DNA from 4 places in the Peribacillus sp. QJM3NY_7 genome. Region 4 is predicted to be linked to each of the others. Evidence: riboswitches for the same ligand, from Rfam matches in the RefSeq annotation. Region 4 holds a riboswitch; each other region holds the start of a gene.

Region 1 (6,143 bases), 1.6 Mb from region 4:
GAAAAGAAAGGATATTGAATCGAATTTAAAACCACTTAATACAAAATCAACTAATTAATCAACGGGAAAGGAAGTAATCGGCATGCAAAAGCAAAATGCAGGGATACACCATATAACCGCAATTGTAGGCAATCCTCAAGAGAATGTGGATTTTTATGCTGGAGTATTGGGAATGCGTATGGTGAAGAAAACCGTTAATTTTGATGATCCAGGCACCTATCATTTATATTTCGGAGATGAATCCGGTTCACCGGGCACAATCATCACTTTCTTTCCTTGGCCTGGGGCATACCGAGGGACAATTGGCTCCGGACAAGTGGGGATTACAACATATGCCGTTCCGGAGGGTTCAATGGGCTTCTGGGAAAATCGTTTGGGTAAATTTAATATAGACTTTGAAAAGGTTTCACGTTTCGGTGAGGAATATCTTGAGTTCCAAGACCCACATGGTTTGCAACTTGAACTGGTTGAGCGTAAAGAAGGTAAAAATAGCGAGTGGTCATCCGGCGGTGTACCAGCTGATAAGGCGGTCAAGGGTTTCGGCGGAGCTGTATTATTGACGTCAAAACCGATCAAAACGATGGAACTTTTAGAGGAAGTGATGGGCCTTCAAAAGGTTGGGGAAGAGGGCGATTTCATCCGCTTCAAATCCACATCGGATATCGGCAATTTGATCGATGTTAAAAAAACGGTTTTACCAAACGGTAAAATCGGAGTGGGAACTGTCCATCACATTGCATGGCGTGCGAGCGATAATGAAGATCATAAAGAATGGAGGGAGCATATCGGTAACCATGGCTATGGTGTGACACCCTTTACAGACCGACAATACTTCAATGCCATTTATTTCAGGGAAGATGGAGGCATACTCTTTGAAGTAGCCACAGATCCACCTGGCTTTGCTCATGATGAAACGAAAGAAACGATGGGCAGTAAATTAATGCTGCCGCCATGGTTGGAAGAAAAGCGGGAAGTTATGGAAAAAACGTTACTGCCGGCAGTGCCGAGAGTACTAGAGGAGGATAAATGATGAAACATATTTTTCAAAAAGGAAGTAATCCAGAAGCTCCGTTACTACTGCTGTTACATGGCACTGGAGGAACGGAAACAGATCTCTTGCCATTATCCGAAATGGTTTCACCGGGTTCGTCCGTACTGAGCGTACGGGGAAATGTACTTGAAAATGGAATGCCCCGTTATTTCCGACGGTTAGCTGAAGGGGTTTTTGATGAAGAGGATTTGATTTTCCGAACGAAGGAGCTTTATGACTTCTTGGAATCAGCGTCCGGAAAATATGACTTCGACCGTGACAGAGTGGTGGCATTAGGTTATTCCAATGGTGCAAATATAGCGGCAAGTTTGCTGTTCCATTACGAGGGGGCCTTACAAGGAGCGATTCTTCATCATCCAATGGTTCCAAGACGAGGGATTGCTTTGCCGTCCCTTTCAGATATACCTGTATTTATAGCTGCAGGTAAAAACGATCCGATTTGCCCGGCAGAAGAAACTGAAGAACTTAATCAACTTTTACAGCAAGCTGGCGCAACAGTTGAAGTTCAATGGGAAAATTATGGTCATCAGTTGACACGTTCAGAGGTTGATGCAGCAGGTTCATGGTTTCAAAAGAACTTTTTATAAGAATGAGAGGGAATGAAGATGATTTCTGTTAACCCTGAAAGTCTGACTGAACGGGATAATTATAAGTTTTTGACTGGAAGCATTATACCGAGACCTATAGCGCTGGTTACGACACAATCCGAAACCGGTACAATCAATATAGCGCCGTTCAGCTTTTTTAACATAGTCAGTTCAAATCCTCCGATGATTTCCATTTCTGTTCAACGGAAAGAAGGAGTTTCAAAGGATACAGCCCGAAATGCAATTCAAACAGGTGAGTTCGTTGTTCATATCACTGACGAAAATAATGTTGCTGATGCAAATCGAACGGCCAAGGAACTCCCATCTGAAGAAAGTGAATTGGGTCTTACTAATTTCACGCTGGCTGTTAGTGATAGGGTATCCGTACCAGGATTGGAAGAAGCGAAGGTGCGTTTTGAATGTACATTAGAGCAATCGATTCCATTGGCAGGTTCCAAGAATGAACCTGGTTGTGATTTACTGATAGGGAAAATAGTCTGCTATCATATAGAGCAAGATATTTACCATAATGGCCGTATTGACCCGAATGGGCTAAAACCTGTAGCAAGATTAGCAGGTCATACTTATACAAAACTAGGGGAATTATTTGAAATAGAACGTCCTTAAGGAAAAAGAAAAAAATGGCGACATCTTTTAAGATGTTGCCATTTTTAAGACCAACATGACCCCGGTTAGTTTTATTTGCCATTATAATATGCTTAGCGCCTGTTCCAAAAATAAGCAACCTTTTAATATTAATGCCGCAGACGCCATGATCGTTAGCATTTAAAGGAAGTCTTAACATTCCGAAACAAAACTTGACAAATTTTTCATAGATTGATAAAGTTATAAAAAAATAATTTCTTATCCAGAGAGGTGGAGGGACTGGCCCTATGAAACCTCAGCAACAGGTCTACAAAGACACTGTGCTAATTCCAGGGGGTGAAACCTTGATAGATAAGACCGTACGTGTTTATTTGTCAGTAACGCACTCTTTTTTAGAGTGCGTTTTCGTTTTTTCTGGATGCAAGATTAAGGAGAGTAAGAATGGATAACAAAAGGAAGCATGATTTTCAAAGGCAAATGCAAGCACGGCATATAATAATGCTATCGCTTGGCGGGGTGATTGGAACTGGTTTATTCTTAAGTTCGGGTTATACGATTCAACAGGCTGGTCCGTTCGGAACCATCCTTTCGTATCTGATTGGTGCATTAGTGGTTTATCTAGTCATGCTATGTCTAGGTGAACTATCAGTGCATATGCCCGAGACTGGTGCGTTTCATAGTTACGCAACCAAATACATCGGACCAGGGACAGGATATACAGTAGCCTGGTTGTATTGGCTAACCTGGACTGTTGCACTAGGTTCGGAATTCACGGCTGCAGGATTGTTGATGCAGCGATGGTTTCCATCAATCAGTGTCTGGATATGGAGTGCTCTATTTGCCATTTTGGTTTTGGCATTAAATGCGTGGACCGTTAAGTTTTTCGCTGAATCCGAATTCTGGTTTGCGTCTATAAAGGTATTTGCTATTGTAATATTCATTATTCTGGGAGCTGCGGCAATGATAGGTTTCATTCCAATGATTAACGCACAATCAGCTCCGTTATTTTCCAATGTTACAAGTGCAGGTTTATTTCCAAATGGTGCTTTTGCCATTCTAATGACGATGCTCGCGGTGAATTTTGCATTTTCTGGAACTGAATTGATCGGAGTTGCAGCTGGAGAAACTGTGAATCCGGAAAAAACGATTCCAAAGGCAATCCGTATGACATTATGGAGATTGATTATCTTTTTTGTAGGTACCATCGTTGTTTTATCCGCATTATTGCCTGTTTCGGATGCAAGCGTATTAGAGAGCCCCTTTGTTGCCGTTCTAGAACGAATTGGAGTGCCATATGCAGCGGATATTATGAACTTTGTTATATTAACTGCCATTTTGTCTGCTGCGAACTCAGGACTATATGCCTCATCCAGGATGCTTTGGTCACTTGCAGATAAGAAAACTATTTCACCAATATTTGCAAAATTGACAAAACGGGGTGTTCCCTTGAATGCAGTCCTTTTCAGTATGCTGGGCGGTGTTTTAGCACTTTTCTCGAGTATTATTGCGCCGGATACTGTATATATAGTGCTTGTATCCATTTCTGGACTAGCCGTGGTTATAGTTTGGATGAGTATTAGCGCGTCACAGTTTCTATTTCGCAGACGATATATAAACGAAGGAAACTCAGTTAATGATTTGGCTTATCATACACCATTATATCCATTCGTACCAATCGTTTCATTTATGCTATGTCTTGCTTCTTGCATAGGAATTGCATTTGATCCTACACAAAGAATAGCACTATATTGTGGCATTCCGTTTATTTTGTTTTGCTATGGAAGTTATTATCTGACACAAACCATAAAGAAAAGAGGAGTAGACCATGAAAAATAAAATTAACCCAATTGAAGAAATTTTACAAGGTCATTCAGTTATGATTTTGGACGGAGCTTTAGCTACAGAGCTTGAAAGTCATGGGTGTGATTTGGACGATCCCCTGTGGTCTGCACGTGTATTACTTGAAAATCCAGAAGTGATTTACCAGGTGCACTCTGACTACTTTCGAGCTGGTGCTGACTGTTCGATAACGGCAAGCTATCAAGCAACGGTTGAAGGTTTCGCCCTCCGCGGAATACAAGAAAAAGAGGCATTGGATCTAATCAGGAAAACGGTTTTACTAGCAAGAAAAGCAAGAGATGAATTTTGGAAGGAAGAATTTCAAACGATTAGACCTAAGCCATTGGTTGCTGCATCAGTTGGACCTTATGGGGCTTATCTTGCAGATGGTTCAGAGTATGTCGGGAATTATGGTGTTTCAGATGAAACTTTGGCGGCATTTCATCGCTCACGAATATCAGCTTTGATTGAAGCAGGAGCTGACATTTTAGCATTTGAAACGATTCCTTCCCTGCAAGAAGCAAAAGTATTACATTCATTATTGAAAGATTATCCAGAAGTCTATGCTTGGCTGTCCTTTTCTTTGAAAAATGAAAAAGCGATTAGTGACGGCACATTGCTGGAGGAGTGTGCCAGATTGTTTGGGGACAGTGAGCAAATTGCCGCAATTGGCATCAACTGTGCGCCTGTATCAGTTATCACGGAAGCCATACAGGTGTTGCGTGCAAACACGAATAAACCAATTATCGTTTATCCGAATTCCGGTGAATCATATAATCCAGAAACTAAAACATGGCATGGTCCAGAATCATGTAATAGGCTCGATGTGAAATCTGAAGATTGGCACCATGCGGGGGCAAATATAATTGGAGGATGTTGCAGAACCGCTCCTCATCATATTGCGGGCATTTCAAGAAAGTGGCGACCTTCCGTGGTAACGTTCTCCTAGCCTTTTTTGTTATCAAAAATATTGTTATTAAATATGTAAGTAGTCGGGAAACCTATAAACAAAAAGAACAGGAATCTGGCGGTTCCTGTTCTTTTTGAGCTCTTTATTCAGATTCGAGTAATTTGAAAGGATTGAATAATTAATTTCTTGACACTTCAGAAATAAGTCGCGCAAGATCAGCTGAAAATTACAGGTAAACCAACCCTTTTGCAAAAACTGTAAAAAGAGAAATTAAATCATATTTTTTTCGTGCTTGGGAAAACTAGACAAACAATGAATGGAAAGGAGAGAATGAGTTATGAGTCGTGGTAAAAATTTTAATCATAAAGAAAAAGGACATCCAGGAAATTTACCCAATAATAGAATTAGCGAAGAGAAGGAACACAGCCGCCAGTATGAACAGATTGAGGATATTGTCACTCATGAAGCTTTCAAGAATAGGGAAAAAGAAGATGAAATGCCTTAAAATATGGAAATGCAGCATATCTGTTGAGACATTATATTGAGGAATTTTCCATTTCTTTAAGGATTCCAATAATAGAAGCACATGAATTAAGACATAACGCTCACTTCATGTTGCTTCTTTTTTGATTAATTCACCGGGGGAAACCATGATCTTTGCCATGTTTTTTCTTTCATTGCAAATAGATAAAGAGGGAAAATGAATAAGTCTAAAGAGGACAACAGAAAATGAAAATGGATGATTTTTTAAAAAAACCGACTATCTTCTATATATTAGTTAATGAAATTTAAATTTCTAAACACAGAAATAATTACGTGCAACCGTCAAACTGGGCGAACCGAACTATCCTATTTGATGAAAGCTGCGGTATATTACAATTATAATGAACATGTCAGGCAGTATAAGAACCTGCTGAAGAAGTACGGTTCTTTTACCAAATACCAGTTTAAACTCAATGTCTGCCTATGTTTCATTTTGTTTATCGCGATTTATTTCCACTTCCCGTTTAGCTCTAATAAAAGCGATAAATTGAATCGTTTCCTCTTCAGAAAGGGAAATTCCATCTACAGCTAGCTTCATATCTGGTAAATCCGTTAATTCCATGACTTGAGGCGACTCATTATCCATATCCTTAGATTGATACTCCAC
Region 2 (6,143 bases), 2.6 Mb from region 4:
CCTATAATTCCTATTTATTTACTCGGTATTATTAATTTTATAATACTAACTCTGTGATCCGCAGTCAACAATTTTTTTCCTGCATCTTATTTATTTTTGCTTCGCTTCATGAAATGCCGCTTTCACTTGATCCAACAGGTCTTTATCCGAAAGCAATTTATACCCTGTAAGTGCTAGAGCTTTTGCTCCAGTCAGGATGGCCTTGTCTCCAGCAGGAGATTTGGCACAGTCGCGGAATTCATTCGTATGGGCAATCAACTCATCATGTCCAATTTTTATATAAGGATGTGCTGTCGGCACTGCATGGCTTACATTACCTGCATCCGTCGAGCCAAAGCCACTCTCTTTTCGAGGAGCCACCGCTTCCCCTAATTGAGTCAGTTCTTCTTTTAGCAGTTCATCCAGAACTGGATTGATGACAAAATCGAGCACTTCATTTTGGAAACGTTCCACTTTAACCGTGCTTCCCGTGGCAAGTGCTGCACCTTCAGCAACTGCACGTATTTTATTGGATACTTCTTGGCAAAGTTTCCATGTTGTTGCTCTAATGTAAAACCTGGCGGAAGCATATTCAGGAATGATGTTAGGCGCTTCCCCGCCATTGGTGATGATTCCGTGAATTTTGACCTCGGCCGGGAGCTGCTGACGCAAAGCATTAATGCCATTGAACAGCTGAATCACCCCGTCAAGTGCATTCACGCCTTCTTCAGGTGCAGCTGCTGCATGTGCTGACTTCCCGTAAAAATGAAAATCAAGGGGGTCGACAGCCAAAAACGGACTTGTTACACCCGTTTTTCCTGCAGGATGGATAAGGATGGCCGCATCCACCCCATCAAATAGACCGTGCTTCACAAAGCTTCCTTTTGCACTTCCATTCGGCCCGCCCTCTTCAGCCGGTGTTCCGAAAACGATCACCTCTCCGCCCGTTTCCTCCAGTACTTGGGCCAGGGAAATGCCTGCCGCCACACTCGTTGTGCCGATGATATTATGGCCGCAAGCATGGCCTAAACCCGGCAATGCATCATACTCGGCTAAAAAGGCAATTGTAGGTCCTTGCTTTGAAGAGTTTTTTTTGGCGATGAACCCTGTTTCATGGCCGGCAATATTGCGGGTCACTTCAAATCCTTCATTTTGAAGTATTCCGGTTAATGTATCCGAAGCGAAGAACTCTTGATTCCCAATTTCAGGTTTGGCATGAATGGCTTGACTCGTTTCGATATATAATTCGGAATGAAGGTCGATATGATCTTCAATGATCTGCTTATGCTGCTTCAGCACTGATTCTTTCGCCATGTCTTAATCTCCCCTTTTTCTTGAATGCATCCATTACTTTTCATTAGCTGGTTTTGTCCAAGCGTCTTGATAATTCACTAATTCATCTACAGAAACATAGGCAGGAATGGTGTTTCCTTTAAACGTTTTTTCAATGAACGCTTCCACTTCTTTCGATTGATAAAGCTCCACTAATTTTTGCAGCTCAGGACGATCGGCATTTCCCTTTTTAACTGCAATGATATTAATATATGGTTTCGCCGTTTTACTTTCATGGAATAAAGAATCTTTTAATGTAAGGCCTGCTTCGACGGCAAAGTTATTATTGATGGCTGAAGCATCGGCATCATCCAATAGACGCGGTGTATTGCCGGCAGCAACAGGCTGGATTTTCAAGTTTTTCGGATTTTCCTTAATGATTTCCAATGATCCCGATCCATTGAATTCTTCTTTCAATGTAATCAATCCAGCTTCCTGAAGCAGGAGCAGTGCCCGGCCAAAATTTGTTGCTTCATTCGGAACGGCTACCGTAGCACCATCCGGAAGATCTTCGAGACGTTTATGTTTTTTCGAATAAAGGCCCATAGGTGCAATGACAGTCGACCCGATGGCCTCCAATTTCAGATTTTGATCTTGAACGAATTCATCGAAATAGGCGACGGTTTGGAATGAATTGGCATCAATTTCACCTTCGCTTAACGCAAGGTTCGGTTGGATATAATCATTGAAAGTGACCAGTTCGATATTAAGTCCTTCCTCTTTCGCCAAATCGACTATGTATTCCCATGTTCTCGTATCCCCGCTGCTGACACCGACTTTCACAGTTTTTACATCATCCGAACTTCCTGATGCACCCTCATCGTTCCCGCATGCTGCAGCCACGATGGCCAATGCCAATACCATAATCGTTAATAAGATTTTTTTCATTTTTCCTGCCTCCTGTTATTTTTATCTTCTTCTTATTTTTCTTGAAACAAAGTTCCCGGTGGATTGCAATAATTGAACGATGATCACGAGCGCCGCTACTGTGACGATCATCGTCATCGTATCGAACCTTTGGTAACCGTAAGCCAAGGCTAAATCCCCGACCCCGCCTGCACCGACGGCACCTGCCATCGCCGTAGATCCAACAAGCCCGATTGTCGCTGTTGTAAATGTCAGGATCAACGAACTAAGTCCCTCGGGAATCAAAAAGCGGTAAATGATTTGCCATGTTGTCGCCCCCATCGCCTGAGCTGCCTCGATGATCCCTTTGTCCACTTCCAACAACGAGTTTTCCACAAGCCGGGCAATATAAGGAGCCGCGTAAAAGATTAGCGGAACAATGGCCGCATTCGTTCCGATCGCACTGCCGACAATCATTCTTGTAAACGGAATGAGTGCTACAAGCAAGATGATGAAAGGAACGGACCGCAGGATATTGATGATCGGGTTCAATACATTAAAAATCCATTTATTCTCCAGGATGTGACCCTTTCTTGTAATGACAAGCAGGATACCGAGCGGAAGCCCGATCAATCCGGAAAATATCAATGAGATGGCTACCATATAAAGTGTGTCACCGAAAGCTGTCGACAGCTGTTCTGCCGTTATTTCCATACCCCAAAGCGTATTACCCATTTATACTTGCACCTCCTGGACGAGAATCCCCTCATCTTTAATATATTGATAAGCCTTGTCGACCTCATTTTTGCTCCCGGTCACTTCGATGATCAAATTCCCGAAAGGCGTTTCCTGGATTTCAGAAATATTGGCTGATAAGACACTTAAATGAACATCATATTTCTTCGAGATCGTTGAAAGTAAAGGAGTACCCGAAGTAGTTCCAATAAAATTAATTTTCCAAATAATCGGGATATGGGACCCTATGCTTTTTAAGAAACTTTGTGGAATTTCGTCATGTATGACCGTTCTCACGAAGTTTTTTGCAATATCCGTTTGCGGCTTGGCAAAAACTTCGAAAACCGAACCTTGTTCAACGACGCAGCCGCCCTCCATGACCGCTACCTTATTGCAAATTTCCCGAATGACAGACATCTCATGAGTGATTAGCAGGATGGTGATATTGTATTCTTTATTAATTTTTTTTAAGAGCTGCAGAACTGCACTCGTTGTTTGTGGATCCAATGCCGACGTTGCTTCATCACACAATAAGATCGATGGATTCGTAGCCAATGCCCTCGCAATGCCGATTCGCTGCTTTTGCCCGCCGGATAATTGTTCCGGATAACTCTTTGCTTTGCTCGATAAGCCAACGAACTCCAACAGCTCGCCTACACGTTTTTGAATTTCCTTAGCTGGAGTTCCCGATAATACCAGCGGCATGGCAATATTATCAAAAACAGTTTTTGAGTTTAGTAAGTTGAAATGCTGAAAGATCATCCCGATTTTTTTCTTTTCTGCCCGTAATTCCTTCGGGCTTAATTTGGTTAAATCCTTGCCACCAACAATCACCGAACCATCTGAAGGATGTTCAAGCAAATTGACCAACCTGATTAACGTACTCTTTCCGGCCCCGCTATAACCGACTACCCCGAATATATCCCCCTTTTCCACTGTCAAATCAATGCCCTTCAAAGCCTCGACAGTCTGTTTCTTTGTTTGATAAACCTTTTTGACATTTTGAAACTCAATCATCCAATCTCCCCCCACGCTGTTTATTTGTACGAATTCTTTATCCAGAGAGAAGAGCTTTGCAACGTTTCATAATGATAGAGTTAATTTTCGAAATTCACGAGTAAAACTGCAAAATTCACGAGTAAATGCACCAAACTCACGAGTAATTACGTGAAACTCACGAGTAACTGCGCCAAACTCACGATTATTGCGCGAAACTCACGAGTAATTGCACCCATTCTCCAAATAACCATATACATTTTGAATAAACAAAAGAGGCCTCTTCCGTCATCAGACAGAAGAGGCCTCTTTTAGACATAAAAAAGAGTAAACTCTTAAATTAATTATCTAAGAAAAGCTCCTTCTTATCTTTCAAACTTTCGTCCGTTGGAATTAGCACAGTATTTTTACAAAAGTAAAAACCCGCTGCCGAGGTATCATAGGGCCAAGTCCCTCCACATCTCTTGATAAGAATTAACGTTATATTTAATTATGTCCTTCACTATATATTCTAATTTCGCTAAAGTCAACCATATTTTTCATCGCGATAAATAGTTTCATAGTATAGTGAATCGATACTTTTTTATTATATCAATATATTTTATATTTCTACTTTTATAATGATTTGCTCATTCTCCATACAGGGTATTTTTCATTTTCTTCCCTTATCTTCACCATGCCTGAATTCGTATATAAAGAAATCGCCCTTTGATTATCCGGAGAAACCCTTAAGTGATATTCGGATACATTAAATTGCCTGAAAAAGTTTTCTGCGTAGCGGACCAATTCCTTGCCAAGGCCTTTACTGCGGTATTCGGGAATAAGATAAAATAGATTCACATAGCCAATTTCAGTTCCTTCGTACTCCCGAATTTGAAGTTCCATTTGTCCAATCGCTTCTTGGTCCTTTTCAATGATCACCTGTCCATCCGGAAATTTGCGGACCCTTTCTTCCATTCGTTGCAGATAGGCATGTTCATCTCCAAAACCCGCATCAGTTCCAAAACTTACAACAAAGGAATCTTTCCGAAATTTAATGATAGTATCTTTATCTTTGTCCGTATCAATGGTACGAAAGATCAACTTCATCACTCCTATCATTTTAGTGAAATAGTTTTCAAGCAGGGAAAACTTTCTTTTTCATAAATAAAAGTCTTAAAGGGGCCCTTTTGTTTTTGTGCCTTGATGAAAAAACATCTGCCATCTTCCATTCGCACATTTCCAGATTGAACTTCTTAAGGTATGTTCCAGCTTATCTTCATCAAAAATCCGGTATGTAATTAACACGGTATCATCAGACAATGGATGCATCTCAAATTGACTTAGGGTCATGTTCACAGCTCCGGCTCCCTCTTGCCCCATAAAATCGCTTTTTGACCATATGTTACCCGAACTGCCGAACTCAAAGAAATCATCTTTCAATAATGATGAAAGCTCTTCTGGAGATGTACGAACTTCAGATTTTAACAATTTCTCCTCCAGCTGATACAAATGCTCTTTTAATAATGAAGATTCCCTGTCCATTCATCTTGTCCTCCTATATCAACCATTTCCCTCGAAGCAACGAAATTGGAAAATCGCGAATAATTAATACGTAGATTTTCAGTAATTCATGAACCATGCGATTTAAATTTTTTTATCCAGCTGCTTGCAGATTAGCAGTTGGCTCATATTGCGGCCATCGGCATTTTCTCGTTTTTAACCGTTTTTGCCGTCCCCATTTTATTACTATTTTTAGCTGGCTGACTTCGTAACTGGACTCACAGCGGATTTCTAAGTAAACCATTGATTCCACAATACTAGCGGCCATTCCTTTTTTACCTCTAAATATTTACTCCCGCAACCCATAAAAAAAAGGAGCTGCTAATGGCAGCTCCTTTCTTCTGTGCATCCGGTCGTTTTCCCATCAGTGTTATCTTGATAGGGTGCCTTGCAGACGATTGGTTTCGGCGATTACTTTTTCTTCATCGATCGTTAAGCAGCGGCCATCTTTCACTACCACTTTTCCATCAATGTATACATCACATACGTCATTTCCGCGCGCTGCATAGAGCAGGTGCGAATAGGCTTCACTCAGTGGCTGCAGGTGTTCTTTGTTATATGGGTAAATGGTGATGAAATCCGCTTTTTTACCAGCTTCCAGTGATCCTGTATGACCCATGCCTATCGCTTCGGCGCCCATTCTTGTGGCCATGGCGAGTGCTGTTTGGGCAGGGAATTTTGTGGCATCCTTATATATTCCTTTTTGCAGTAAT
Region 3 (6,143 bases), 910 kb from region 4:
AAGAACAGAGTTCCGGTAAAAGCAATAAAAGTGTGCCGTCTGCGGATTCTAGGGCACAAATTGAAAACGACCCGACAATCGTTTCTGATTTGATTAAACGTAGTCAAACATCGATAGAAGAATTAAAACAAAACATCCAAACGAAATCAGGTTCGGAGTTATTTGATTTCATTCTGGAAGATATCCAGATATTAAAGAAGATTTTATTTGACCCACAAAGTTCAGCAGTGTTTATGGCTGCTATAGATGCATCATCATGGATCAATGAAAAAATGAATAAGTGGTTAGGTGAAAAAAACGCAGCAGACACGCTTTCTCAATCTGTACCAAACAATATAACTTCAGAAATGGGTCTGGCCCTAATGGATGTCGCAGATGTGATACGTCCTTATCCAAAAGTAATTGATTACTTACAACAAGTAAAAGATGATAATTTTATGGATGAACTAGTTAAGTTTGATGGTGGTCAGGAAACTCAGGATGCTATCTATGATTATCTCGGCAAATACGGAATGCGATGTGCTGGAGAAATCGATATTACTAAAACCCGTTGGAGCGAAAAACCAACTACACTTGTCCCCGTGATTCTAAGTAATATCAAAAACTTTGAGCCTAATGCTAGCAATCTGAAATTTGAGCAAGGGCGACAGGAAGCTTTGAAAAAAGAACTAGAGATATTAGATCGATTGAAGCAATTACCGGATGGTGAACAAAAAGCCAAAGAAACAAAACGAATGATCAGTCTAATCCGGAATTTCATCGGTTATCGGGAATATCCAAAATACGGCATGGTTAACCGCTACTTCGTTTATAAGCAGTCTTTACTCAAGGAAGCCGAACAACTCGTACAAGCCAACGTTATTCATGAAAAAGAAGATATATATTATCTTACTTTTGAAGAACTTCATGAAGTCGTACGCACAAATAAACTAGATTACCAGATTATCAGCAAACGAAAAGACGAGTACAGATTATATGAAAAACTTACTCCACCACGTGTTATCACGTCTGATGGTGAAGTCATTGTAGGGGAGTATAAACGAGACAATCTCATGGCCGAGGCTATTGTAGGTCTACCGGTTTCTTCCGGAATTATAGAGGGCAAAGCACGCGTCATCCTAAACATGGAAGATGCAGATCTAGAAGATGGAGATATACTGGTTACAACCTTCACCGATCCTAGCTGGACACCATTATTTGTATCCATAAAAGGACTCGTCACCGAAGTTGGCGGGCTGATGACCCATGGAGCAGTCATCGCACGTGAATATGGCTTACCTGCCGTTGTCGGTGTGGTATATGCCACCAAGCTGATAAAAGATGGGCAACGTATTCGAGTAAATGGAACAGAAGGTTATATAGAAATACTATAATTCATTACATTTCTATCATAAAGAAGAACATTCGAATTAGGAGAATCATTGAAATCATGATGCTTTGCGGTTTTTGGCAAGCCCCCTGTCACTAGGTCATATAAGGGGGCAGTAACTGAAAATTGATACTAAAGTTTAGTAAGATCAACTTGAGATCGGGCCTTCTGTTAAAGGTCGCTTTTATATGATGCCAAAGCCCAATTTCTCTCTTTACAACACCGAGAAATTGGGCTTTTTGTGGATTTTATTTATAGGCAAAATCGAAACGCCCTTGCTAAATCTACTGGCTTGAGCAGCAATGTCAAACGGATACAAGGAAGATATTCTCCAACAGATATATCTGTCAATATCATAAATGTACGCTGACCTTCTATAGAAATATTAAATTTTTGTATTGGTAATTATACATTATCTCTATTATAATTTTTAAGAAAGATATTTCGGAATTTTTAAAATAAAGGAGAAATTATGTATACTCACCCGACTTTAAAATATTGGAATGGAAGAATTGATTCCCAAACTGACCTGGACAGCTTCAGATACCACCAAAGAGTGCGCTTGGCACCCATTTCGGAATTAGCCACCTCTTCCAATGCATCACGAACTTTTGGACTGATTGGCTTTAAATGTGATGAAGGCGTCAAAAGGAATAAAGGCAGGGTTGGTGCTGCCGAGGGTCCTGATCATATTAGGCAATCGTTGGCAAAATTACCTTGTCATTTACCTTCCCAAACCGAGCTGGTGGATGCTGGCGATGTAATATGTGAAAGTACAGAGATGGAAGCCGCCCAATCTCAACTGGGATCAGCTGTTGCCCGGATTTTGGAGAGTAAAGCGATTCCTATCATACTTGGGGGAGGTCACGAAACCCTGTATGGCCATTATCTTGGGATTAGGAAATCCATTGGACCAAAAGCTAGACTAGGGATTATTAATATTGACGCTCACTTTGATATGAGACCTTATGAAAATGAAACTTCATCTGGCACGATGTTTAAGCAGATTTTGGACGAAGATCAAAATTGTGGCTATTTATGTGTCGGAATTCAGAAGCAGGGGAATACGAAGGCACTGTTTGAAACTGCGGAGAGGAGTAATGTCGACTACATATTGGAAGAAGATTTGTCATTATACGAAATGGATGAAACGAAGCGGAGGATAAATGAATTCGCTAAGGAAAGTGACTATATCATGCTTACATTATGTACGGATGTTATTGATTCAGCCTACGCACCTGGGGTAAGTGCACCATCGCCGTTTGGACTGGATCCGAAATTGGTCCGTGCCATTATTAGGCATATCGTATCGAATGAAAAGATCCTCTCATTTGATATCTCTGAAGTGAACCCTTCATTGGACGAAAATAATAAGACCGTTACATTGGCAGGGCATTTAATAAATGAGGTTTTGCTGCATTTTAAATAATGGACATGGGATGGCGGCAACTCCAATTCGGTCTTCCCAGAAAGAGCGTTTCTTTTCGTATCGACTGTTGGGGCTTTCCTTAATGTTATCTTCAATATTGAAGCGAAAAACCTTTAAAGCCCCCAGACTGTCCATGAATCATTCATGGACAGTTTTTTGCGCCTCCTTCACAAGGATTCATGGTCCTTGGCATTGCTTCGTTCGACTAACCATTTAAAGTATAAAGGCATGTGGATTTTCCATGCCTCTGCTAAGTTCAATACTGATACTTGTGGGTTTTTGGTTTATAATAACAACCATCTAGCCTTTTGAGGAGGGATTCCATGAATGAATATAAAGTAACGGTCAGGAATGGCAGTACCTTAATTTTGTCGGAAATCATTAAAGCTGAAGATGAAAGAGAAGTCCTTGGCACTCTTTTGATTTCCAGCGAATTATTTAATCAACCATTTACTGATATCAAGATTTTAGAAAGCTGATTTGTGCCTGCCCATTCCATTTGATACACTGTAATAAATCTTAATACGGTGGCGATATTATGTGTGGACGTTTCACTCTTTTCACTGACATAGAAGAAATAAAAGAACGGTTTGATATCCAAGGGTCATTTGATGAGGAATACCAATTCAGCTACAATATTGCTCCCTCCCAATCCGTGCTCTCCGTCATTAATGACGGGGTAAGGAACCGGCTTGGATATCTTCGGTGGGGACTCATTCCTTTCTGGGCAAAAGACGAAAAAGCGGGCTACAAAATGATCAATGCCAGAGCGGAAACCATTGCTGAGAAAGCAAGCTTCAGGAATGCGTATAAGAAGAAGAGATGCTTGATAATCGCTGACTCTTTTTATGAATGGAAGAAGACACCAGAAAGAAAAATACCGATGCGGATAAAACTGAAGAATCATGCTCCATTTGGAATGGCCGGTCTCTGGGAATCCTGGAAATCTCCTGAAGGCATCAGCATCTATTCGTGCTCTGTTATAACAACTGTGCCAAATGAGCTAATGACCAGCATTCATGACCGCATGCCTGTCATCCTAAAACCAGAAGATGAAAAAGATTGGTTGAATCCTTCCATTAATGATCCTGCATATCTGCAACAGTATTTAAAATCATTCGATTCGGAACAGATGGAAGCATTTGAAGTATCGACTGATGTAAACTCGACTAAAAATAATACACCTAACCTAATCCAACAAGTTTGTTGAGAGTTCATTAGGCCTCTCAGAATGTAGACAACTCGGTGAAAATCGAGTTTGTCTACATTTTTTTATGGTTTTTACAATTTGACGTCGCCTCCAGGCACTCGCTTTTCCCCCAGGAGTCTCGCACACCCGCTCCAATCAACTTAGATCTCTTTATAAACAGTAAGGAGTGCATGTGAAACACTTTAAAAATTAACCCTTGCGAAAATAGACAAAATGCTGTACTGTTATATTTGCTTTTCAAAACGACTTTCGATGTCAGGAACTCAGGCAAGTTTCCAGCGTGGTACTTTTCTGGCAGGCATCGTAATTTTTAAATAATTATATAATGTAATCTTCTTATCAAGAGAGACGGAGGGACTGGCCCGAAGATGTCTCGGCAGCGGACTTAAATGGAGTGCTGTGCCAAATCCAGCAGGCTGATTTTCGCCTGAAAGATAAGGAGGGTGTTTTTTATAAATTAAAAGACCTCTTCTTGTTATTAAATAGAAGGGGTCTTTTTTTATGCCAGTTTTTTGCTACAGCTCCATGACTGGAAAATCAGGTAGGTTCAAATTGGAGTTATTTGCGAAAACTGTTAATAGAATAAGAGCTGTGACACATGTCGCGGGAATAATAAAAAGAGGTGTACATCATGAGTGCAAACAATAAAGGGAATCCATGGGCATTGATCCCATTTGTCGTATTTTTAATTTTATTTATTGGATCCGGAATCATCACTAAAGATTTTTATTCATTTCCGGTGATTGTAGCGATTTCCATTGCATCGGCAGCTGCATTGGCGATGAATCGGAAAGAGACATTCAATGAAAAGGTTGATATCTTCTGTAAAGGTGCCGGGGACGCCAATATTATGTTAATGGTTATCATTTTCCTTTTGGCCGGCGCTTTTGCCGAAGTTGCCAATGGCATGGGGGCAGTTGAATCAACCGTGAATCTTGCCTTAGCTGTTTTCCCCCAAAATCTATTAATGGTGGGGATTTTCATCATCGCTTGTTTTATTTCTCTATCCATGGGGACAAGCATGGGAACGATCGTAGCCCTGGCACCTATCGGGGTAGGGATTAGTGAACAAACTGATATTTCACTTGCCCTTTCAATGGCAGCCGTTATTGGTGGTGCGATGTTTGGGGATAACCTTTCATTCATTTCAGATACGACAATCGCTGCTGTCCGAACTCAGGGAACGAAAATGAAGGATAAGTTTAAAGTGAATTTTTTCATCGTTTTACCTGCAGCCATCATCACATGTGCCATCCTAGGAATTTTAACGATGGGTGAACAGGCTGACATTTCCCAACAGTCTTATGATTGGGTGAAGATTCTTCCGTATCTTTGCGTATTGGTCACTGCATTGGCAGGAGTCAATGTGTTCTTGGTCCTTTCCATCGGAATCGTATTTGCCGGAATCATCGGCTTGGCTGATGGTAGTTATCAACCGTTGGGTGTCATTCAAAAAGTTGGAGAAGGAATGGCGGGAATGTATGAAATCTCCTTCCTTGCCATTTTAATTGCAGGTATGGTAGCCGTAATCAAACATAATGGTGGCATCGATTATCTACTCCACCTAGTGACACGAAATAGCAAATCGAAAAAAGGGGCGGAATTCAGCATTGCGGGGCTTGTTGGTTTAACGAACCTTTCAACGGCAAATAACACGATTTCGATTATCATTGCCGGGCCACTTGCCAAAAATATTTCTGAAAAGTATGGGATTGATCCGCGGAAATCGGCGAGCGTCCTTGACATTTTTGCATGTTGTATCCAAGGGTTGATCCCATATGGAGCACAACTGCTTGTTGCAGCAGGGGTAGCAAAAATTTCTCCGTTAAGCATCTTGCCGTATTCATATTACCCAATCCTGATTGGACTTTGTGGCGTCATTGCCATCCTGATTGGTTTTCCACGGTTTCAGCCGGGAAATGATGAAATGAAGAAACGTACCTCTTAAAAAGAGAATATAATAACAAAACACCCTGAATCATTGGATGCAGGGTGTTTTCTGTATGGTAAATACATAAACATAATAAAGTTTTCTCACACTTTTCAATTTTTCTGCTTAATTCCGGTCCAAATTAATGATGGTTGTGTGTGAGACACCTGTCATGAATAGAGGACAACACCAACTAAACCGGAAA
Region 4 (6,143 bases):
CATTTGCCAGATGTTGAATAGGAAAGATTTTTGCAAATCCTGCAGGGATGAAAATAAATGAACTGGTAAGCGTCGTTAAAGCCGTGATCATGGCAGTCAATGTCAGTTTCTTGATAGGGTTCATCCTCATGTCAACCACCTATAGAGGCCAATCCTGCTCATTTTGAACCATGTCCCAGAATAAATATTCATATCGGGAAGTAACCAAAAAGTGCTTTTCTAATCTAAGAAGTTCCTTTTCAGGCATGCCTTCCGTCAATTCTTCCAACAAAGCGATCAGCCACTTGTGTGCTTCCCCGAATTCAGGAGATGAATAGGACCTTATCCAATCTGCGTAGCGATTGTTTTCCAGTGCTGCTCCATTTTGTTCTTTTAATAGCAAACCGATTTCATAATAATCCCAAGCGCAGGGCAGGAGACAGGCGATCAAGTCTGCCAAAGTCCCATGCTGAGCTGCATTTAGCATGTAACCTGTATAGGCTAGAGTGGTTGGAGTAGGTTCTGTATTTTCCAATTCCTTGGAGCTGATCCCGAATTCGGAAGCATAATGCCGATGAATATCCATTTCCACTTGAAGGGTTTCATTTAAAATGCTCGCAAATTTTGCCATGGTTTCGATGTTATGGGCTTTGATGACACCTAAAGCAAAGAGCTTGGAATAATCCATGAGATAGACATAGTCCTGCTTCAGGTAATAGGCAAATTTCTTTTCAGGAAGTGTGCCGTTTCCAATTGCCTGGACAAAGGCATGTGAATGGTTCCTTTTCCAAATCTCTTTTGCCCGTGCATGCAGTCTATCACTGAATGTTTCTAATTTTGTATTCTCCATTGTTCATCCTCCTATAGAATGGCTCCCTTTGTTAAATAAAAACCCCGTTCCTGAATACGGAACGGGGTAGATGGATATAGTCTGTAAAATGGACGATATCATCCACTTCCCTCCGCCGGTATGAGCCGGTTCAGGTTCAAAGGGTCCGGAACTAATTCCATCTCAGTCTTAAAAAAGACTCCCCTAGTGGTGTGAATTGTATGTAATTACTGACATCATATCAGAAAGACAAGAAAATGCAACCCGTATTTGAAAGAGGAATCACTTTATGTCCAGGAAAAAAGGGAGAACCAGGTAATTGACTTTTGAAGATTATTAGGATAGAATCATTTCTACATCATTATATATTGAATTCTTATCCAGAGAGGTGGAGGGACTTGGCCCTAAGAAACCTCGGCAGCGGACCCGTTTAGGGAACTGTGCTAAATCCAACAAGCATATGCTTGGAAGATAAGAAGAGCCGAACGGACACTGTCAGCCTCTTCTTACATTAGAAGGGGCTTTTATTTTTGGGAAATAACGTTTAGTGACATACTAGAAAAGGTATATATAATTTGGTGAAATCAAACAAGTTGATAAAGTTTAGCTAACTAGAAGCAGGCACTAGGACGGAAAGGAGCCATTTACATGGCAGAATTATTTAAGAGGATTGAACAGAGGAAGGCAAAACTCATTGAAGAGCTATTGGCCAATGGAGTATACAAAACCTCTGATGAAAGGCACCTTTATGATGCCCCATTAAAAGTACTTGAAGATGAATATAAGATTGTTATAAATAGACCTAATAACGAGTCACCTTCTGAATGGATGACATAGTAATACAATATTTGGATTTTTGAATAAGGGATATGATGTAAGCATTCGCAGTCTACACTAGTGGATGCTTTTTTTGCGTTTATTAGAAAACGACACAAATTATACATAATTAAATAACAAAATAGGTGTTTTGTCACATTTGACCTATAAAATAACACATTTAATTTCTGGAAAATAGTTGATTTTAACTAGTGATTTCATTATGATAAAAGTGTAAAAATATTGAATAAATGGGAGGTGGCTATGATGCCTTGCCGTAAGGTAACTATAGAAAAAGTAGAAGAGAAGAGACAGGAAATGATAAAGTTGGGAGCGATTTACGGCTTAACAAGTCTGCAGACTGTACAAGCCAGCCAAGAATTGGATATGCTATTGAATGCGTTAGCAAGTAAAAGAGATTCTGAATATTTTTCCCTTCAAGAAGCATATAGGTATTTTTAAATTAGCAATTCAACCTGTATTAATCTAAAAAAGCTACTGCTCAAGGCAATAGCTCTAAAGAATTATATTTAAATATCGACACGTTTACCTAGAATGATCAAATCCCGCTCAATGCCATCCATCTCGGCAACTTGAGGTAAATGTGCCCATTCTTCAAACCCGAATTTAGAAAAAAGCTTAAGGCTTGGTGTATTATGGGCGAAAATGAAACCCAATAAAGTCTTAACACCTAATTTTGGACTCAATTCAATTGCCTTTCGAATCGAAATTTGTCCAATTCCTTTTCCCCGGAAATAATCATCAATGTAAATGCTGATTTCGGCAGTGGAATTATATGCCGGTCGGCCATAAAAGGATTGAAAGCTCATCCATCCAGCGGTTTTCCCTTCTATAGTAATGATATATAGCGGTCTACTTTCTGAATGATGTTCCTCAAACCATTTAACCCTCGATTGGACGGATACAGGTTCCGTATCTGCCGTGACCATCCTTGAAGCAATTGTCGAATTATATATTTCAACAATTCTGGGTAGATCAGATAGTTCTGCCTCTCTAAACTCTATGTGTTCTTCCATGATTTAAACTCCTAACTATCATTTATTCAATCTCCAGAATGTAGGGTAATCCCGTTTTTGGTTTTAGGGACGTTGAATGAAACCCAATCCATTGAAAGTTTTATATTATCATACACTCTTTATTCTTTATCTGACAATTCTTTTTTATGTTAGTACTGCAGATTTTTTGGGTATGAAAAAGATTAAATACTTCTAGTAAAAAACAAGAGGAGAACCAAATGAAAAAATTGGCAGGTATATTGATTATCGTACTGGTTATATGTTTTGCTGCATATGAATTTCAGGCCTCGGAGTCGGAAGATGTGCAAAGGGTCATGGCTTTTGGAGATTCATTAACCTATGGAAAAGGGGATAAGGACGGGGAAGGATATATAGATGGCCTTGAAGATGAATTGAATAATCCCCAATCGGAGCAAAAAGTGAGTTTTTGGAATTACGGTATTAAAGGCCAGGAAACGGATGGGGTGATGAAACAGCTAGATGATTACCGAATTAAAACGAAACTTGATGAAGCCGATACTTTCATTGTTTTTATTGGAACGAATGACTTGATCAATAGTAATGGCGGGAACTTGGAGAAAATAAGTGACCGAAAAATCAATGAGGGTAAACGGGAATATATCAACCATCTGAAAAAGATTACATCAACACTGATAGAGGCAAACGATAAAGCGGATATTCTGGTAATAGGACTATATAACCCAATTAAAGACAATCAAAAACTTGAAAAGCACATTCGCGATTATAACGAGTCAATAAAGGGATTAGCGGATAAAGATGAAAGGATTTTATTCATTCCTACAAATGATCTTTTTGAAGATGAAAAGAAAACAAAGTATTTCAGTGATAAGTTACATCCGAATGAAAAAGGGTATCAGCTCATTGCGAATCGGGTTTTGGAAAGTTATGATTTCAAATGAAACCAAACATGCACTGAAAGGCTTTCTGTGCATGTTTGCCTGCTAAGTTGCTAGGTATTTGATATCGCTTAGTTGAGGGAACTGTAAGTCATGGAGCTGCTTGTATCGGCCGTTGTTTAGCATTAACTGGTCATGTGTTCCTTTTTCAAGAACCTGCCCTTTTTCCAGAACGATGATTTGATCGGCATCATGAATGGTCGATAAACGATGTGCAATGACTATTGAAGTCCGTTTTTTCATTAAACGTGACAAGGCTTGCTGGATCAAATGTTCAGATTCTGTATCCAAGGCCGCCGCCGTTGCTTCATCAAGAATGATGATTTGCGGATTTTTCAAAAGTGCCCTGGCAATGGCAATGCGCTGTTTTTGTCCGCCTGAAAGCTTGACTCCGCGCTCTCCGATCTGAGAATCATAACCATCAGGAAAGGCACAGATAAAGTCATGCGCATTTGCCGCTTTGGCGGATTCGATGATTTCATAATCTGTAGCATTAAGTTTGCCATACACGATGTTATCACGGATGGAACCATTGAATAGAATGATATCCTGAGAAACAATTCCCATTTGTCCCCGTAATGACTTCAGTGACACATCTTTGATATTATGTCCATCCATTTTAATCGTTCCATTTTGCGGATCATAAAATCGGATCAGTAGGCTCGTGATGGTCGATTTTCCTGCGCCGGAGGAGCCGACCAGAGCGGTTACTTGACCAGCTTTCATGGTCAGGTTTAGATTGCCGAGAACTGGAACAGTCTCATCATAAGCAAAGTCAACACTTTTAAACTCAATTTTCTTTTTTATGGCATGGAGTTCAATGGCATTTCCCTTGTCACTTATTTCAGGTTTGGTTTCCAATATTTCAGTTATCCGCTCAAAGGCGGCGGCTGATTGCTGGACAATGCTGATTACCCGGCTAAAGTTGCGAACGGGACTCTGCAGTAACCTCAAATAGGCGAGAAAGGCCACGATTAATCCTATTGTGAATTCACCTTCCATTACTTGCCAAGCACCGAACACAATGACTGCTACAAGACCGATATTGTTCAATAAATCAATAATCGGCCCGAACATGGAACGCAGCCGAACGGACTTAAGGTTTGCAGTCATATTTTCCTGATTACGCTCCGCAAACCTCCTTGATTCGAATTCTTCATTTGTAAAAGATTGAATGAGCCGCATTCCTGAAATCGAATCCTGTAACTGGTTGCTGACATCTCCTGCGGAACTTTGTACAGACCTAAATGACATCCTGATGCGTTTCCCGAATACCCTTGTGATATAGAACATGAAAGGGAATGTAATAAGAAGGACAATGGTAAGCTTCCAGTTAATGAAAAGCATATATACCGCTACGGCAATGAAGGTCACCGTGTCAGTCAAGACTTGAAGCATGCTCGAAGAGATGAGCTGCTGCAGTAAATTGACATCATTGGTCAACGCGACATTAAGTACCAGTCCGGTTTTTATCAAAGAATTTCATATCCAGTGTTTGAATATGTTCATACATGCTATTGCGTATATCCATGATGGCCTTTTGACCGACCTTGGAAACGATATAGCTGTTAAAGTAGTTCAGTATAGCCAATAAGATTGCAGTACAAAGAATTCCTGCACCAATCCAGATCAACGAGTCATATCTTTTTTCGGGAATGATTTTATCAATCGTAAATTGTGTCAATTGGGGGATGGAGAACTCCATTTAATCGTGCTGATACCAAGACGATGGGCAAGCGGTGCAAAGATTTCCAACGTCTCATTCGATATCCTACTCTGCTTTTCCTGCGGCAGATGCTTCAATGTCCGCATATTATCTCAAGCAATGAAATGAAAAGCATGATACATAAAACCAAAGAGCAAAACTTCCATTTCGACGGGACCCGATTGAACATTTGTTTAAGCATCAACCATATGCTTCCTTTTGAGGGTATTGCATGTATTGCACTGCGCCCTTTGTGGCTGAATGGAATATGTCCTCCACTCATAACGATCACTCCTATTTTACTGTCCTAGATGATTTTTGCCTTTATGACTATCATAGAGCTTTTCTAAAAATAGACAACTTTAAATCGGTTCGTTTTGTCAAAAAAAGAATTATTATTTTACACTTTCCTATAGGACATGGAATAATTAAAGGAGATTAGCGAGGCTGATAAGAGGAGATGCTAAAATGAATGAAAATGAAAAAATCAGGGGAGAACTTTTAAATGCGGTCAACGGACTATCGGATGAACAGCTGAACGCCCAACCTGAAACAGGAAGATGGAGCATCATCCAGGTTTTGGATCATTTATATTTAATGGAGAGGGCCATAACAAAGAGCATTTCCGATAAATTGAAAAGCGATGAAAGCATTCCTGCTGTGGATAAACCGATAGAACTTACGTTAAATCGTAAAATGAAGGTCCAGGCCCCGCCATTTGTCACTCCGTCGGAATCATACCAAACTTTGAGTGAAGTTAAGGAGAAGTTGTCCGAATCCCGAAAAGCTTTTGTACATGTCGTTGACCATGCAAAGGAAATTGATCTCGAACAAAAGTCTTTTACGCATCCTTTGTTCAA

What was found. Region 4 has a riboswitch for S-adenosylmethionine ahead of AC0VX1_RS06960 (Fur-regulated basic protein FbpA). Riboswitches for the same ligand answer to the same signal wherever they lie in the genome.
Region 1: it holds a riboswitch for S-adenosylmethionine, as region 4 does, so the genes downstream of both, mmuP (S-methylmethionine permease) here and AC0VX1_RS06960 (Fur-regulated basic protein FbpA) in region 4, are expected to answer to the same signal.
Region 2: it holds a riboswitch for S-adenosylmethionine, as region 4 does, so the genes downstream of both, AC0VX1_RS21270 (methionine ABC transporter ATP-binding protein) here and AC0VX1_RS06960 (Fur-regulated basic protein FbpA) in region 4, are expected to answer to the same signal.
Region 3: it holds a riboswitch for S-adenosylmethionine, as region 4 does, so the genes downstream of both, AC0VX1_RS11210 (Na+/H+ antiporter NhaC family protein) here and AC0VX1_RS06960 (Fur-regulated basic protein FbpA) in region 4, are expected to answer to the same signal.

What each region holds. Positions count from the first base shown of each region.
Region 1 is NZ_CM149663.1:2,996,796-3,002,938, reverse strand. Features, by position in the region: gene AC0VX1_RS14305 (ring-cleaving dioxygenase) at 1-58, shown strand, start outside; gene AC0VX1_RS14300 (ring-cleaving dioxygenase) at 83-1,030, shown strand; gene AC0VX1_RS14295 (alpha/beta hydrolase) at 1,030-1,638, shown strand; gene AC0VX1_RS14290 (flavin reductase family protein) at 1,657-2,265, shown strand; SAM riboswitch class I at 2,500-2,602, shown strand; gene mmuP (S-methylmethionine permease) at 2,686-4,080, shown strand; gene mmuM (homocysteine S-methyltransferase) at 4,070-5,032, shown strand; gene AC0VX1_RS14275 (hypothetical protein) at 5,331-5,498, shown strand; gene AC0VX1_RS14270 (helix-turn-helix domain-containing protein) at 5,958-6,143, opposite strand, start outside.
Region 2 is NZ_CM149663.1:4,429,209-4,435,351, forward strand. Features, by position in the region: gene AC0VX1_RS21255 (M20 family metallopeptidase) at 91-1,293, opposite strand; gene AC0VX1_RS21260 (MetQ/NlpA family ABC transporter substrate-binding protein) at 1,327-2,199, opposite strand; gene AC0VX1_RS21265 (methionine ABC transporter permease) at 2,221-2,871, opposite strand; gene AC0VX1_RS21270 (methionine ABC transporter ATP-binding protein) at 2,893-3,909, opposite strand; SAM riboswitch class I at 4,251-4,362, opposite strand; gene AC0VX1_RS21275 (GNAT family N-acetyltransferase) at 4,504-4,971, opposite strand; gene AC0VX1_RS21280 (nuclear transport factor 2 family protein) at 5,044-5,412, opposite strand; gene AC0VX1_RS21285 (hypothetical protein) at 5,525-5,698, opposite strand; gene AC0VX1_RS21290 (amidohydrolase family protein) at 5,801-6,143, opposite strand, start outside.
Region 3 is NZ_CM149663.1:2,345,416-2,351,558, forward strand. Features, by position in the region: gene ppsA (phosphoenolpyruvate synthase) at 1-1,373, shown strand, start outside; gene hutG (formimidoylglutamase) at 1,842-2,798, shown strand; gene AC0VX1_RS11200 (hypothetical protein) at 3,122-3,277, shown strand; gene AC0VX1_RS11205 (SOS response-associated peptidase) at 3,337-4,008, shown strand; SAM riboswitch class I at 4,342-4,449, shown strand; gene AC0VX1_RS11210 (Na+/H+ antiporter NhaC family protein) at 4,640-5,956, shown strand; gene AC0VX1_RS11215 (chromate transporter) at 6,109-6,143, opposite strand, start outside.
Region 4 is NZ_CM149663.1:1,434,218-1,440,360, forward strand. Features, by position in the region: gene thiW (energy coupling factor transporter S component ThiW) at 1-124, opposite strand, end outside; gene tenA (thiaminase II) at 140-829, opposite strand; TPP riboswitch at 920-1,024, opposite strand; SAM riboswitch class I at 1,182-1,286, shown strand; gene AC0VX1_RS06960 (Fur-regulated basic protein FbpA) at 1,457-1,645, shown strand; gene AC0VX1_RS06965 (Spo0E family sporulation regulatory protein-aspartic acid phosphatase) at 1,892-2,086, shown strand; gene AC0VX1_RS06970 (GNAT family N-acetyltransferase) at 2,155-2,661, opposite strand; gene AC0VX1_RS06975 (DUF459 domain-containing protein) at 2,880-3,581, shown strand; gene AC0VX1_RS06980 (ABC transporter ATP-binding protein) at 3,624-5,054, opposite strand; gene AC0VX1_RS06985 (ABC transporter transmembrane domain-containing protein) at 5,029-5,262, opposite strand; partial or broken gene AC0VX1_RS06990 (HD domain-containing protein) at 5,280-5,393, opposite strand; gene AC0VX1_RS06995 (DinB family protein) at 5,752-6,143, shown strand, end outside.